4 regions of the Priestia sp. GS2 genome follow, and region 2 is predicted to be linked to each of the others. Evidence: riboswitches for the same ligand, from Rfam matches in the RefSeq annotation. Region 2 holds a riboswitch; each other region holds the start of a gene.
The links. Region 2 has a riboswitch for cobalamin ahead of V2145_RS11215 (ABC transporter substrate-binding protein). Riboswitches for the same ligand answer to the same signal wherever they lie in the genome.

Region 1 (3,676 bases), 2.1 Mb from region 2:
GTGACAAATCGAGAGCTACTGCTTTTAGAAGTAGAAGATATAAATGGTGAAGTAGGGTGGGGAGAAGTGGTAGCATTTTCGACCCCTTGGTATACAGAAGAAACTATTAAAACGTGCTTTCATATGCTCAATGATTTTTTGCTCCCTGCTTTAATTGGTAAGCGATTAAGCACGCCTTTAGATTTGCAGGAACTATTTAATCCTATTAAGCGAAACCATATGAGTAAAGCAGCGGTAGATTGCGCGGTTTGGGATTTATTTGCTAAGAAGAACAATCAGTCGCTATCTCAAGCTCTTGGGGGCACAAAAGAAGCTGTAGAAGCAGGCGTAGTAGTTGGGCTGGATAATATTCATCGAATGATTCATAGAATAGATCAACATTTGAAAGCTGGATATAAACGTTTTAAAGTGAAGATTAAGCCCGGAACGGATTACGATCTTATTAAGCAAATTAGAAAGCATTATCCCAAACTTCCACTGATGGTAGATGCAAACTCTGCTTACTCCTTAGATGATTTGAAGTTGCTTCAAAAGCTAGACGAGTTTGATCTCATGATGATTGAACAGCCTTTAAATTCTAGTGATATTATTGATCACCGCCATTTGCAAAAGCATCTGCGTACACCCATTTGTTTAGATGAAAGTATTGTGTCTTACGATGATGCTAGAAAAGCAATTGAGTTAGGAAGTTGTCAAGTTATTAACGTAAAAGTTGGACGAGTAGGTGGTTTAACAGAAGCAAAGCGGATTCATGATTTGTGCCAGAAAAGTAATGTGCGACTATGGGTCGGAGGAATGCTTGAATCCGGTATATCAAGAGCTCATAATATTGCACTTGCTTCATTAGAACACTTCACCATCCCTGGGGATATTTCAGCTTCTGCACGTTATTGGAACAAGGATGTCATTCTCCCAGAAGTAGAAGTAAATAACGGGTTAATTCATGTGCCAAAAGAACCTGGTATTGGCTATCAGATTGATAGAGTGTTTTTAAATAAAGTTTCCACCTATCAAAAAATATATGAGTGATATAAATCCACTTTAAAAGTGGATTTTTTTATTGGGATTTCTTCTGAAGAGCCTGCTTTCTTATCGTTTATATAAAAGCTATCTATCAGGTGAAAAAAAGTTTGATTAAATTTCACAAATCAAATAGTATAACCAATCCGAAAAAACATGTTATGATGGAATAGTTTGATGAAAAATGAAGCTGTTTATAATAGCTAGTTGCTAATACATAACAAAACTTTTAAAAATTTCTTTTTTATATGTATGCAAGAAACCTTATTAAATAAAGGCGTAGAAGGGTATGTCAAGTAAGGGAAGGGAAAATGAGCGGAAATTTATTTTGAAAAAAATATTGTAGTTCTGTAAGTTGTCCCTTATAATGTGTTTATAACACAACATCTTGTTTTTAATTAAAACTTCATATACTATATTTTGTGTTTTCCAGTAAAAAAGGTGTCTGATAAAAGACTTAAAAGGGAATTTGGTGCAAATCCAAAACTGTCCCCGCAACTGTGAATGCTGATGAAATAAGGAATAGCCACTGTGAATAACAATCATGGGAAGGCCTTAGAGTAAAGCGAAGCATAAGTCAGGAGACCTGCCTTTTTTATGACGTTTTATCTTCTTCGGGAGGTGAGAGGATAGAGCGAGGATTGAGAAAAGACATTTCGTCTTCTTTTATCTTCGTTCTATTCGCTCACTGCGTCAGGTGAGCGATTTTTTTATGCTGGAGAAAAAGGAGGAACTTATTCTTATGATTAATACAACAGATTTAAATAAACTTGAAAAAGTAAATTATGATATGAAATTACTTGGTGAAAAATTTCCACAACTTGATTTTTCAGGGTATGAGGAAAAGGTAGTGGAAACAGTTGCTGCGAAAGAGAATATGACGGATGAAAAAATAGCAAACGTGTTTATTTTAGCAGCACTTGAGCGAATTTCTATGGATGAGCCGGATTGGACATATGTAGCAGCTCATATCTACTTACAAGAGCTATATCGCAAAGCTGCAGTTAATAGAAAATATGATCAAGGTGAAAGATATGGATTATTTTACCAACTAATTAAAGAACTTACAGACATCGGGATTTATAATAAACAGCTTCTGGATACATACTCTGTGGAGGAAATCAATGAGCTAGGCTTAGCCATTGATTATACAAAAGATAGCTTATTTACGTATATTGGTCTGTTAACATTAGCTGACCGATACTTAGCAACATCACATGATAAGCGTGTATATGAGCTACCACAGGAACGCTTTTTAATTATTGCTATGACGCTGATGGCAAATGAAAAGAAAGAAAATCGCTTAGCGTTGGTAAAAGAGTCATACTGGGCACTTTCTAATCTTTATATGACAGTAGCAACACCGACATTAGCAAACGCAGGGAAAAGCTATGGACAGCTATCAAGCTGTTTCATTGATACGGTCGATGATAGTTTACGAGGTATCTATGATAGCAATACGGACTTAGCAACATTGAGTAAAAACGGTGGTGGGATTGGCGTGTATCTGGGTCATATCCGTAGCCGAGGCAGCGATATAAAAGGGTTTAAAGGTGTATCATCAGGAACAATTCCTTGGATGAAACAGCTTAATAACACAGCTGTTAGTGTTGATCAACTAGGCCAACGCCAAGGGGCGATTGCTGTATATTTAGACGTGTGGCACAAGGATATTTTTTCTTTCTTAGATGCACGTTTAAACAATGGAGACGAGCGTCAGCGTACACATGACTTATTTACTGGCGTTTGCCTGCCTGATTTATTTATGGAAGCCGTTGAAAAACGTGAAGACTGGTATTTGTTCGATCCGCATGAAGTTCGTACGGTAATGGGGTATTCACTAGAAGACTTCTATGATGAAGAAGAAGGCAGCGGCTCCTTTAGAAATCGTTATCGTGAATGCATTGAAAATGAAGCTCTATCAAGAGAAAAAGTGCCTGCGATTGAAATTTTTAAACGAATTATGATTTCACAATTAGAAACAGGAACACCATATATGTTCTATCGTGATACAGTAAACCGCGCTAACCAAAACCGTCATGAAGGCATGATTTATTGCAGTAATTTATGTACAGAAATTACGCAAAATCAAAGCATGACAACAGTAGTTGAAGAAGTTACCGAAGACGGAAAAATTGTTATTACAAAACAACCAGGTGACTTTGTAGTTTGTAATTTATCGTCTATTAACTTAGCGCGTGCAGTAACGGAAAATGTGCTTGAACGCCTTGTACCTATTCAAGTTCGCATGTTAGATAACGTAATTGAACTGAATAATCTACCAGTTTTACAGGCAAAACTAACAAACCAGCGCTATCGTGCTATCGGCTTGGGTACGTTTGGGTGGAACCATCTATTAGCTCTACAAAAGATTGCTTGGGAAACAGAAGAAGCGGTTCAATATTGCGATGAGCTGTATGAAAAAATTGCTTACCTAACGATTCAATCAAGCATGGAGCTTGCAGAAGAAAAAGGAGCGTACCCTCTATTTGAAGGGTCTGATTGGGAAACAGGAGCTTATTTTACAACACGTGGTTACAACAGTAGTCAGTGGAATGACCTACAGGCGCTTGTAAAAGAAAAAGGAATTCGAAACGGATATTTAATGGCTGTGGCTCCAAATTCATCTACTTCTATTATTGCTGGATCTACTGCG
Region 2 (3,676 bases):
GGTATTCTCCGCCACTGTTTCAACTGTTGCTCTAGCAATTTCGCTTTCATCAAGCTGATCAGTATCTCTTCCCACAATCATCCCCACTTGAAAGCGTGCTTCCTGTAAGTCACCTTTTTGTAAAGGGTGTGCTACTTTATAGGCAGCTTCTCCCAAAGACCTTGTTGAAATTGTTGTAGCAATTACCACTCCTTCAACTATAATTCCAATCCAGTATGAGGTTTCGTATAGGGCAGTTAAAAGAATTAAAGGTAGTATAAAACACCACACTACCATGCTTAATACAAGAAACAAACCATTCATTCGTTGAAACTTACCTTGATTTAAACGCTTATCAACAAAAGAAATCCAGCTTCCAAACCACCTGACGGGATGTGGCCAATTTACAGGATCTCCGATAATAGCATCTAATACAAGCGCTAGTGAGATTGCTAACAAATGCGCTACAATTAATTGTTGAAATTCCATACACATCACCTTTTTTGAATTGTTTCAAGTAAACTTAGTTTAACGAGCTTTCCTACCGCTTGTCCCAGAACCGTCATAGATCCGCCGTACTCATACAAGCTACCTTTTTGGCTCGCAGCAATACAAACGCTATCCGTAGATGTCCCTGTCGCAAGTGTCTGTGTGTTTGGATCTTGCACTCCTAACTCATACAGCATTCGGGTTTTCACTTCTGTTGCTGCAATAAATAACTGTAAAAACGCAGCATCCGTTAACTTTCCGTCAATGAATATGAACATATTAATTGTCCCAGGCTTTGAAGAAAATGGAGTAATATCATCACTCGTCAAATCCACAGCATTACCAACCCCGGCAGTAATAATGGATGAGATTGTCAGACCGTCTTTACAATATGTATAAACCGATTTATTGCGCAAATAAACAGCCGTCATTAACCCTACTACTTTATCATAAACGAAGCTTTTTTCTTTTAAAAATGCTCTATATTCTTCGGCTGGTGAATCAGCACGGTAGTATTTATTTACAAAGCGATTATAAAAAACATTGGTCTCAATCATGCCGTCTCCTAGCACACCTGAATTGTAAGCTTTAAACGGTGTACTTGTTTTCATCATTAATAATTCATCATCCTGCTGAAGACGTAACGATAAAAAAGGACCAATTCCTTTTTGAATTGGAATATGGTCCTTTTCTCGATTAATTATACACCTCAGGATATACGGCTTTTGCGAACTCTTCTAACCCTTCTACAATTCGTGGTCCAGGTCGATTTGTTTTATTAGAATCAACGTTTACAATTTGATTTTCTTTTACAGCTGTAATATCACTCCATGCTGGACGGCTTTTAATTTCTTTTGCGTCCCCATCATAGGTTGTAACAATTGTATCTGGGTTTAGCTCAACCACTTTCTCTTCCGAAAGTTTTACCCAACCTTCTTCATTTCCAGCTACGTTTTCTGCTCCGATTGTTTTAATCATTTCATCCATAAAAGTACCTTTACCAGTTGTATAAATCTCAGGTGCAGGTGAAACTTCTACCCATACTTTCTTACGATCTTCATCTTTAATTTCTTTCGCTTTTTCTTCAATTTCTGAAACAGCAGCTTTCATTTCGTTCACCGTGTTATCTGCTTCTTCTACTTTATTCGTTAGCTTCCCGATGTTTTCAATTGTTTCATACACGGTATTAAAATCCGTTGCATCGTTTACAACGAATAGCGGAATACCTGCACTTTCAATCTGCTTGAAAACTTCATCCGACATTCCCATGCTCGAACCGTGAGCTAACACTAGGTCTGGATTCAATGAAATAACTTTTTCCGCGTTGATATTCATATCCCCTACCTGTTCTTTTTCTTTCACGCTTGCAGGATAATCATCGTTGCTCGTTACGCCAACTAATTCCTTTTCAAGACCTAACTCATAAACGATTTCCGTGTTACTTGGCATAAGAGAAACAATTTTCTTAGGTGCTTGTTCAACCGTTACTTCTTCTCCTCTTGCATCTTTAACCGTAACAGCTTGCTCTTCTGTTTGCTTTGTTTGTTCTGTTTGTTTGCTTCCTTCATCAGTTGCGCCACAGGCTGCAAGAACAACAAGGAACATCGCAACAATAACAGATGATAACCACTTTTTCATTTAGATAACCCCTCCTATTTATGTATCGGTTATGAAGTCGCTCAGCACACATAAAAAAACTTTACTTTCAATCGAAAGTAAAGCAGGTAACGTTAAATGATGCGAATGACTTTCGCACTGTTTATGTACGTCAAATACCCTGCTTCCCCTCTCCTCGAAGGTTTCACAGTTGACAATAAGGCAGGTCTCCTGACTTACGTATATGATGTACTAAGCCTTCCCATTTTTCAAACAGTGGCATCTTTAGACATCTAACGTTTACAGTGGCGGGACCGCGTTGGACTTGCACCAAACTTCCCTTTTCACTCAATGTTAAAATTGAGACCTTATTGCTTCACGATTATTCACCTGTCTTAGTATAACGCACTCCATTCAAAATGGAAATAGAAAATCAACATAACGTTCATACATTTCAGGTCAGAAGTTCTATCAAAGTAATAGTAAGGCATAGATGCTTTTGCTATTGTATGGTTATGATAGGCTGAAAATTTAGGGGTAAGTCATTGGAGTCTTTAAAAAGACTCTTTTTTTATAGCCCAATTATCTTTAAAGAGGAGGATTTTCAACGCCTCTACCTTCCCATCCTTCTTTTGTGGGACCGTATACACCAAAAGGTTCAAGCCCAGCTTGACGTATAAGAACCGTAACTTGTCCACGATGATGGATAATATGCTTAATCAATCCCATTAAGATTTGAGCATTCGTCTCTTGTCGCCCAAAGGCTGTTTGTACTTCTTTTAATGTTTCATCTGTCCACTGCTGGCTAATCGCTTTTGCTACCTGTAAGCTGATTTTATTGAAAGTTTCCGCAAACTCTTTAGCACAGGAGGGCATATGTTCAGCATTTTCTAGCTTAGCTATTTCCACCCCAAAATGAACCAAATAGTCTGGAATATTTGTTGTAAAGTGCCATACAATTCTTCCTAGAGTGCGGCCTTCTGCATACACCTTTTGAGTTAACGCTTGATCAGTTAGACCTTCTAAAACTTTTTGAGTAAGCAGGGCTTCCCGGTTCCATTCTTTAATAAAGTCTTCTACTGTTATGTACATTCAAACCCCCTCCGTATCACCTTTTATTTCCATACAAGAATTATAAAACATACGTTCGTATTCTACAAGCTTGTTTTTCATCTAATAATCGGGTTCAAAACTCTATACAATAAAAGCTACTTGCTCATATAAACAAGTAGCTTTCAAATTAGATTGAGCTTAAAAACTCACGCACTGCTTCAGGTGTTTTTGCGTTTGCACTGTGAAGATGTGCAATTTTTTCACCATTTTTATAGACAAGAAGCGATGGAATTCCCATTACATTATTTGCTGCAGAAAGTTCTTCAAATTCATCTTTATCGACTTCAAACCAAGCTTTATCTTGATTTTCTTCAATAATTTCATCAATGAACATGTCAAGGCGTTTACAATCTGGACACCATGTTGTAGTGAAGATACCAACGCTTAGCTCTTCTCCTTTGATTTGTTCATGAAACTGTTTTTCTTCCGTAATTTTTTTCATTAATAAATCCTCCAATAACAAACTTCATACAATTATGTTCATGTTTAACAATCTTTG
Region 3 (3,676 bases), 780 kb from region 2:
TTGTTCGCTTTTTCTTTTCAGATCTTCCTTTAGAAGATGAAGAAAGAGGTGAGAGCAAATGAATTGGGCCGTCATTGTTCCACTTATTGTGTTTGTCCTATTGATTTTTGCTATAGGGTTTATTACCGCTAAAAGAACAAGCACAGCAAACTCATTTATTAATGATTACTTTCTAGGAAGCAGGGAACTTGGAGGGTTTGTTCTTGCCATGACAATGGTGGCAACGTATGGAAGTGCAAGCAGTTTTATTGGTGGTCCTGGTACCGCTTATCAAATTGGACTTGCCTGGGTATTGTTGTCTGTGATTCAAGTTGTGACAGGTTATTTTGTTCTCACAACTCTTGGTAAAAAGTTTGCCATTGTTTCGCGAAAGATGAATGCCGTTACGCTTGTTGATTTTCTGAAAAAACGATATGAAAGCAATACCGTGGTCATTGTTTCTGCTGTAAGTATTGTCCTTTTTTTATTTGCGTCATTAGCTGCTCAGTGGGTTGGAGGGGCTAGATTAATTGAAGGATTTGTCGGAATTTCATACAAAAGTGCACTTGTTATCTTTGCAGTCACCGTCCTTGTTTATGTATCAATTGGTGGGTTTCGTGCTGTTGTATTAACCGATGCTCTGCAGGGAATTGTAATGCTTGTTGGAACGATTATTTTGCTAATTGCTACTGTTTATGCTGGCGGTGGTATCGAAGCAATCATAAAAGATTTAGTTAACGAAAATCCAAACCTTGTAAGTCCGTACGGAGCTGACCGTTCATTAACACCTCTTTACGTGTCATCATTCTGGATTTTAGTTGGAGTAGGAGTTGTGGGACTGCCACAGGTAGCCGTTCGAGCGATGTCGTATAAAAATTCGAAAGCGATGCATCAAGCAATGCTTATCGGTACGGTGGTAGTTGGTGTAATCATGTTAGGAATGCACCTTATTGGTGTATTTGCTCGTGCCGTAATTCCTGGAATTGAAGTAGGAGATACCGTGATGCCAACGCTAACCCTTAAAGTATTACCACCTTGGTTAGCTGGAATTGTACTTGCTGCACCAATGGCAGCGATTATGTCAACGGTTGATTCTATTTTATTAATTATTAGCTCTGCTATTGTAAAAGACTTATATTTAAATTACGTTAATCCAAAAGCAAAAGAGCAGCAGGTGAAAAGATGGAGCTTCCTAACAACCATGATTATTGGAATCTTAGTGTTTCTATTTGCTATTAATCCACCTGATCTACTCATTTGGTTTAACTTATTTTCATTTGGTGGACTTGAAGCAGTATTTATTTGGCCAATTGTGTTAGGATTATATTGGGCAAAAGGAAATAAATACGGAGCAATTTCGGGGATGGTGACGGGGCTTTTAACGTATATCTTTATTCACACCTATGCTCCTAACCCATTTGGCATGCATACAGTTGTGCTTCCCGTTGTTCTATCATTATTGGTTTTTGTAACTGCAAGTATATTGACACAGTCAAGAACAAAGAACCTACAAGAACAGCTTCGTAAACAATACTTATAAACGATTATGTTTTAAAAGTGCCTTATTCGTTTAAGGATAATAGGGAAATCGGTGGAAATCCGATGCAGCCCCCGCTACTGTGAGTGTGGATGAACCTGCAATTAACCGCTAGCAATAAGCTAGGAAGGTGCAGAAGTAAAGTGAAGCACAAGCCAGGAGACCTGCTTTTAAACATTAACTCTTATTTTTCGGCGGGGAAAATAGGTGACGTGCACATCCAAAGAATGAAGATGTTGTCATGAAGCCTTGGTCTTTAGCCAAGGCTTTTTGCTATGAAAGGCGTGATGAAGATGAAAAAAGCACTTCCTCTTATGGTTCAAGGAACGCATTCCGACGCTGGAAAAAGCTTACTTACAACTGCTTTTTGTCGGATTTTTGCAGAAGATGGTTTCAAAACAGCGCCATTTAAATCACAAAATATGGCACTCAACTCTTATATCACAAAAGACGGAAAAGAAATTGGCCGTGCTCAGGGAATTCAAGCTGAAGCTGCAGGAGTGGAAGCGACAACCAATATGAACCCAATTTTAATCAAGCCAACAAGAGAGTATGAGGCTCAAATCGTCGTTCATGGTGTTCCTTTACAAAATATGTATGCGTATGAGTATAGAAAAGACTTCTTTGAAACAGGGCGCAGGATTATTACCAAAGCGTATGAAGAGCTTGCTTCTGAATACGAGTGTGTTGTTATAGAAGGAGCAGGAAGTCCTGCTGAAATTAACTTAAACGATCGTGAACTTGTTAATATGCGAGTAGCTGATATTGCACAATCTCCCGTTATCTTAGTAGGAGATATTGATAAAGGTGGGGTTTTTGCTAGCTTAGTAGGAACCATTCAGCTGCTTTCCAAAGAGCATAAATCTAAAATAGCAGGAGTGGTTATTAATAAGTTTCGAGGTGATTTATCGCTGTTGCAGCCGGGGCTTGATTGGTTTGAAGAATATACGGGACTTCCTGTTTTAGGTGTGGTTCCTTATCTGGATGATGTGGAAATTGATGCAGAAGATTCACTGGCTTTAACTACGTATCCGACACTTCCAAATCCAGCTAAAGAACTTGATGTTGCCGTTATTTCATATCCTCGCATGTCGAATTTTACAGATTTAGATCCCATTCGTTTTGAGGATGATTGCCACGTAAGGCTTGTGACAAAGCCTTCTCAGCTTGGAACACCTGATTTAATCGTTTTTCCTGGCAGTAAGAACACGTTGGAAGACGCAAAGTACTTGCATGAAACAGGATTAGCAGAAGCTGTTTTGGCGATGAAAAATAAGGTAAACATTGCTGGAATCTGCGGTGGATATCAAATTTTAGGTGAAGTGATAACTGACCCGAATGAAGTGGAATCAGCCCAAAAATCGATTAAAGGGCTAGGTCTTTTACCTATTCATACCGTAATGAAAACAAAGAAGCGAACAAAACGAGTATCAGGACATGCTATTTTGCGCAATCAGCTCTATCAAATTGAAGGATATGAAATTCATATGGGCGAAACAACGTCTACGGAGCCAATTTCACATTTTGCGGAGCTAAACGGTATAAAAGAAGGGGTGACTTTCACTCGCATAATTGGTACATACGTACACGACATTTTTCATAATGATAGCTTTCGACGCGCGTATTTAAACGATATTCGCCGGCAAAAAGGATTAGATCCGATTAAGACAACATTTAATAGCAGGGAACGAAAGGCAGAGTCTTTTCAAAAGTTGGCTGCACACGTTCGAAAAGCAATTGATATGAAAAAAATTTATAAAATTATGAGTGAGTATAAAAGCAATTCAAGATAAAACGGTTGGGCGTGCTATCTGTAAGAGATTCTTTACAAAAGATTAACATCCCGGCCCTCGGTTTTGAATAGAGGGAGTTGATGTAAAATGAAAAAAATCGTAAACAAAACTGTCTTATTTTATTTCTTTAGTATAATCCTTGTTTTAACTACCGTGATTACGGGTGTTTTTATAGGCACGGTGTCTCTAACCGTTACGGACGTTATTAAAATTATTGTTCAAAATATATCTGGATTAACTTTATATCATGGCCCGAGTAACATGGAACTCATTATTTGGGAAATTCGATTTCCGCGCGTGGTCGTTGCTTTTTTAGTTGGAGCAGCTCTTGCCATCGCCGGAGCAGCTTTTCAAGGGTTGCTTCGAA
Region 4 (3,676 bases), on a different contig from region 2:
CAGCTGGTGCCCAGACAAGTGAATGAAGATTTTCTTTGTTTAACCAAACAAGCTTCGCATGCTCAGTAGGCTGCGGTGTACCTTCAGCAATTTCAGCTTTAATGGCAATAAGCTCAATGATAAACGTATCGTATTCATGCGTATGCTCGTTATGTAATTCGGTTGCTTTGATTTTACAGTGCAGCTCTTCTTCAATTTCTCTCACAATCGCAGAGTAGATGTCTTCGCCTTCTTCTACTTTTCCACCAGGAAATTCCCACATGTTCGGTAGAGACATGTCGTTTGAGCGAAGAGCACATAGCACTTCATTTTGATCATTTTCAATAACGGCCGCAACGACCTTTATTTTTTTCTTCACGGTTCATTCTCCTTACAGCTGTTTTGTTTCATCATAACATAGGAGAGTAGGAGATTATAAGATCGGAATTGATAGGTAGGTTTCATTTACTCGTTCTTACATTAACAACAAGCCATACAATTTGAATCACAAGCGGAATGACAAAGGCAAGCACTAACACAATAAAGGATAATAGTTTAATCTCAGGGGTTTGAATGGCACCCGCTCCGTCCACTTTTCGCGTCCATACCATAATAGTGCCTAAAACAAATAGCATGGCCCAAAAACAGTTTGTAATCCACCAGGAAATCCATCGTTTTTTCATGAAATCGCTCCTTTCATCTTTGGCATAAAGCAAATTTACTTTTAAGTTTTTCCTTTATTATACAGGATTTATTATCCAATAATTAACAAAAACAATCTTTCTATATTTTATTTATGCTTTTGCCAGAGAGGTTATAAATGGATTTATAAGATAAGTGCTTTGAAAAATGAAGTGTTGTACAGTGTTAGCTAAGTGAAATGAAAATAAAAATTGTAAAAATTTATAAAATTTGATATGTTTAAAGTGAATTTAATATCGGTGTAGAAACAGGTGTAGGTGAAAGGTATCTTTTATCTGCTTAAAAGGGAAGTTCGGTTGGAGTCCGGCGCTGTCCCGCAACTGTATTTGGGAGCGATTCGAAAAACGCCACTGTTTTCATGGAAATGAAGATGGGAAGGTTCGAAGAGTGATGATCATAAGCCAGGAGACCTGCCTGTTTTAGCATGCATCAATACCTACGCGGATAGGGGGTGTTAAGTGCGAAGTGACAAACATGTTTTAAAAATGATTTAAATACATGTTTATTTGAGTATTGTCTCGCAGCTTAACAACTTCTTTGAGAAGTTGTTTTTTTATTGTTTTTTTACAGGGTACGCGTGATGGAGGTGAGCAGCTGTGGATGGATCAGTTGAGTATTTTGTGAATTACTTTAAAGCGAGCATTATGAATAACGTAGTGGCAGAGAACCCTTGTACACTTTCAGACTATTATCAGGAGTTAAGAGATTGCGTGGTAGACGAGAGGGGGGATGCTGAAAAGAAGGCTCTTTTTTTACACAATATTGAAAAGGCTTACAAAATAGTAGGTGAAGAGATATTTGGAATGGAGGAAAAGAGATATGGAGACTGAAGCGAGGTTTTTTCCAGGACTTGAAGGGGTTGTAGCTACTGAAACAAAAATTTCATTTCTCGATACCCAGCAAGGGAAAATTATTATTCAAGGATATGACCTGATTGAGCTATCAAAATCAAAGAGCTATCTTGATATGATCTATCTTTTACTAGAAGAAAGGCTCCCCAATAATAACGAGAAGAAATTAGTGGAAGAATTTTTAAAAGGAACGTATGACATTCCAGATGAACTGTTGGATGTCTTCCGCTTACTCCCTAACGGCACGCATCCAATGGATGGATTGCGAACAGGAATTTCGTTTCTTTCTGGCTTTGATACGAGGCTTGATGACCGCTCGCTATCAGTAAATAAAAGCCGTGCTTACAAGTTGTTAGGTAAAGTGCCTGCGATTGTGGCCAACAGCTACCGGTTAATTGAGAAGAAAGAACCTATTCGTCCCCTTAAAGAGTTATCGTATAGCGCAAATTTCTTTTATATGATCACCGGAAAGAAGCCATCGTCTCTGGAAGAGCAAATCTTTGATCGTTCACTTGTTTTATACAGTGAGCATGAGATGCCAAACTCAACGTTTACGGCGAGAGTCATTTCTTCTACTCAGTCTGATTTATACGGAGCGTTGACAGGAGCGGTTGCTTCTTTAAAAGGAAACCTGCATGGAGGAGCTAATGAAGCGGTAATGGAAATGCTTTTAGAAGCTGGTACTGTGGATAAATTTGAAGAGCTGCTGGCCGCTAAGCTTTATAAAAAAGAGCGTATCATGGGATTTGGACATCGCGTGTATATGAACAAGATTGATCCGCGCGCTTTAATGATGAAAGAGTCTCTCAAACAGCTATGCGACCTGCAAAGAGATGATCGTCTTTATCGCATGTGCGAGGCGGGCGAGGAACTTATGAAGCGTGAAAAAGGTCTTTATCCAAACTTAGATTACTACGCAGCACCTGTTTATTGGATGCTTGGTATTCCTATTTCACTTTATACACCAATCTTTTTTAGTGCTAGAACGGTCGGATTGTGTGCGCACGTTATTGAGCAACATGAACATAATCGACTTTTTAGACCGCGCGTACAGTATGTGGGCGAGCGCCGCTTTTAACAATTTGGGGTTGTTCACGGCCGCTCACCGAATGGATATTTTGGCGAATACCCATTTCTATCATAAATAAATTTGAGTAGAAAGGAAAGATGCACATGTTGAAAACGAATGAGCAAGTCAAAGCGGATGTTTTGTTAGAGGAAATTGCAGATTATGTTCTTCATAAAGAGATTAAGAGTTTAGAAGCGTTCCAAACCGCTCGTTATGTGTTGCTTGATACGCTTGGGTGCGGGATGCTGGCGCTTAGTTATCCAGAGTGCACAAAGCTTCTCGGCCCAGTTGTTCCAGGGACGGTTGTTCCAAATGGCAGCCGGGTGCCGGGCACGTCATTTGAGTTAGATCCAATTCGAGCTGCGTTCAACATTGGCTGCATCATCCGCTGGCTGGATTATAACGATACGTGGCTAGCGGCAGAATGGGGACATCCTTCTGATAATCTTGGAGGTATTTTAGCGACGGCTGACTACATTAGCCGCGTACGTATAGCAGAAGGGAAAGAGCCGCTGGTTGTTCGTGATGTACTTGAAATGATGATTAAAGCACACGAAATTCAAGGCGTACTGGCGTTAGAGAACAGCTTAAACCGAGTTGGGTTAGATCACGTGATGTTTGTGAAAATTGCTACGACTGCAGTTGTTACTAAAATGCTTGGAGGAACGCGTGAAGAAATTATTAATGCTTTGTCCAACGCGTGGATTGATACGGTGAGCTTACGTACCTACAGACATGCGCCGAATACCGGTTCGAGAAAGTCGTGGGCTGCGGGAGACGCCACGAGCAGAGGCGTACAGCTGGCTATGATGGCAGTAAAAGGAGAAATGGGCTATCCGACTGCGCTTTCTGCACCTAATTGGGGTTTCCAAGACGTATTATTTAATAAGAAACAGGTAACGCTTGGCCGCCCGCTTGATTCCTATGTCATGGAGCACGTGCTGTTTAAAGTGTCTTACCCGGCAGAGTTTCACGCTCAAACGGCCGCGGAGTGCGCAGTTAAACTGCACGGAGAAGTCGTGAATCGATTAAACGATATTGCGTCGATTACAATTACAACGCATGAGTCTGCGAT

Region 1: linked by a shared signal. The riboswitch ahead of V2145_RS00350 (ribonucleoside-diphosphate reductase subunit alpha) and the one ahead of V2145_RS11215 (ABC transporter substrate-binding protein) in region 2 are both predicted to bind cobalamin.
Region 3: linked by a shared signal. The riboswitch ahead of V2145_RS07135 (cobyric acid synthase) and the one ahead of V2145_RS11215 (ABC transporter substrate-binding protein) in region 2 are both predicted to bind cobalamin.
Region 4: linked by a shared signal. The riboswitch ahead of V2145_RS19680 (hypothetical protein) and the one ahead of V2145_RS11215 (ABC transporter substrate-binding protein) in region 2 are both predicted to bind cobalamin.

Annotation. Positions count from the first base shown of each region.
Region 1 is NZ_JAZGJX010000001.1:59,706-63,381, forward strand. Features, by position in the region: gene menC (o-succinylbenzoate synthase) at 1-1,029, shown strand, start outside; cobalamin riboswitch at 1,443-1,628, shown strand; gene V2145_RS00350 (ribonucleoside-diphosphate reductase subunit alpha) at 1,811-3,676, shown strand, end outside.
Region 2 is NZ_JAZGJX010000001.1:2,152,287-2,155,962, forward strand. Features, by position in the region: gene cbiB (adenosylcobinamide-phosphate synthase CbiB) at 1-468, opposite strand, end outside; gene V2145_RS11210 (adenosylcobinamide amidohydrolase) at 474-1,082, opposite strand; gene V2145_RS11215 (ABC transporter substrate-binding protein) at 1,165-2,106, opposite strand; cobalamin riboswitch at 2,269-2,450, opposite strand; gene V2145_RS11220 (DinB family protein) at 2,653-3,156, opposite strand; gene V2145_RS11225 (thioredoxin family protein) at 3,305-3,619, opposite strand.
Region 3 is NZ_JAZGJX010000001.1:1,373,057-1,376,732, forward strand. Features, by position in the region: gene V2145_RS07125 (YhdT family protein) at 1-62, shown strand, start outside; gene panF (sodium/pantothenate symporter) at 59-1,519, shown strand; cobalamin riboswitch at 1,518-1,702, shown strand; gene V2145_RS07135 (cobyric acid synthase) at 1,810-3,309, shown strand; gene V2145_RS07140 (FecCD family ABC transporter permease) at 3,397-3,676, shown strand, end outside.
Region 4 is NZ_JAZGJX010000002.1:70,569-74,244, reverse strand. Features, by position in the region: gene V2145_RS19690 ((deoxy)nucleoside triphosphate pyrophosphohydrolase) at 1-358, opposite strand, end outside; gene V2145_RS19685 (DUF3923 family protein) at 441-662, opposite strand; cobalamin riboswitch at 914-1,113, shown strand; gene V2145_RS19680 (hypothetical protein) at 1,278-1,511, shown strand; gene mmgD (citrate synthase) at 1,501-2,610, shown strand; gene V2145_RS19670 (bifunctional 2-methylcitrate dehydratase/aconitate hydratase) at 2,706-3,676, shown strand, end outside.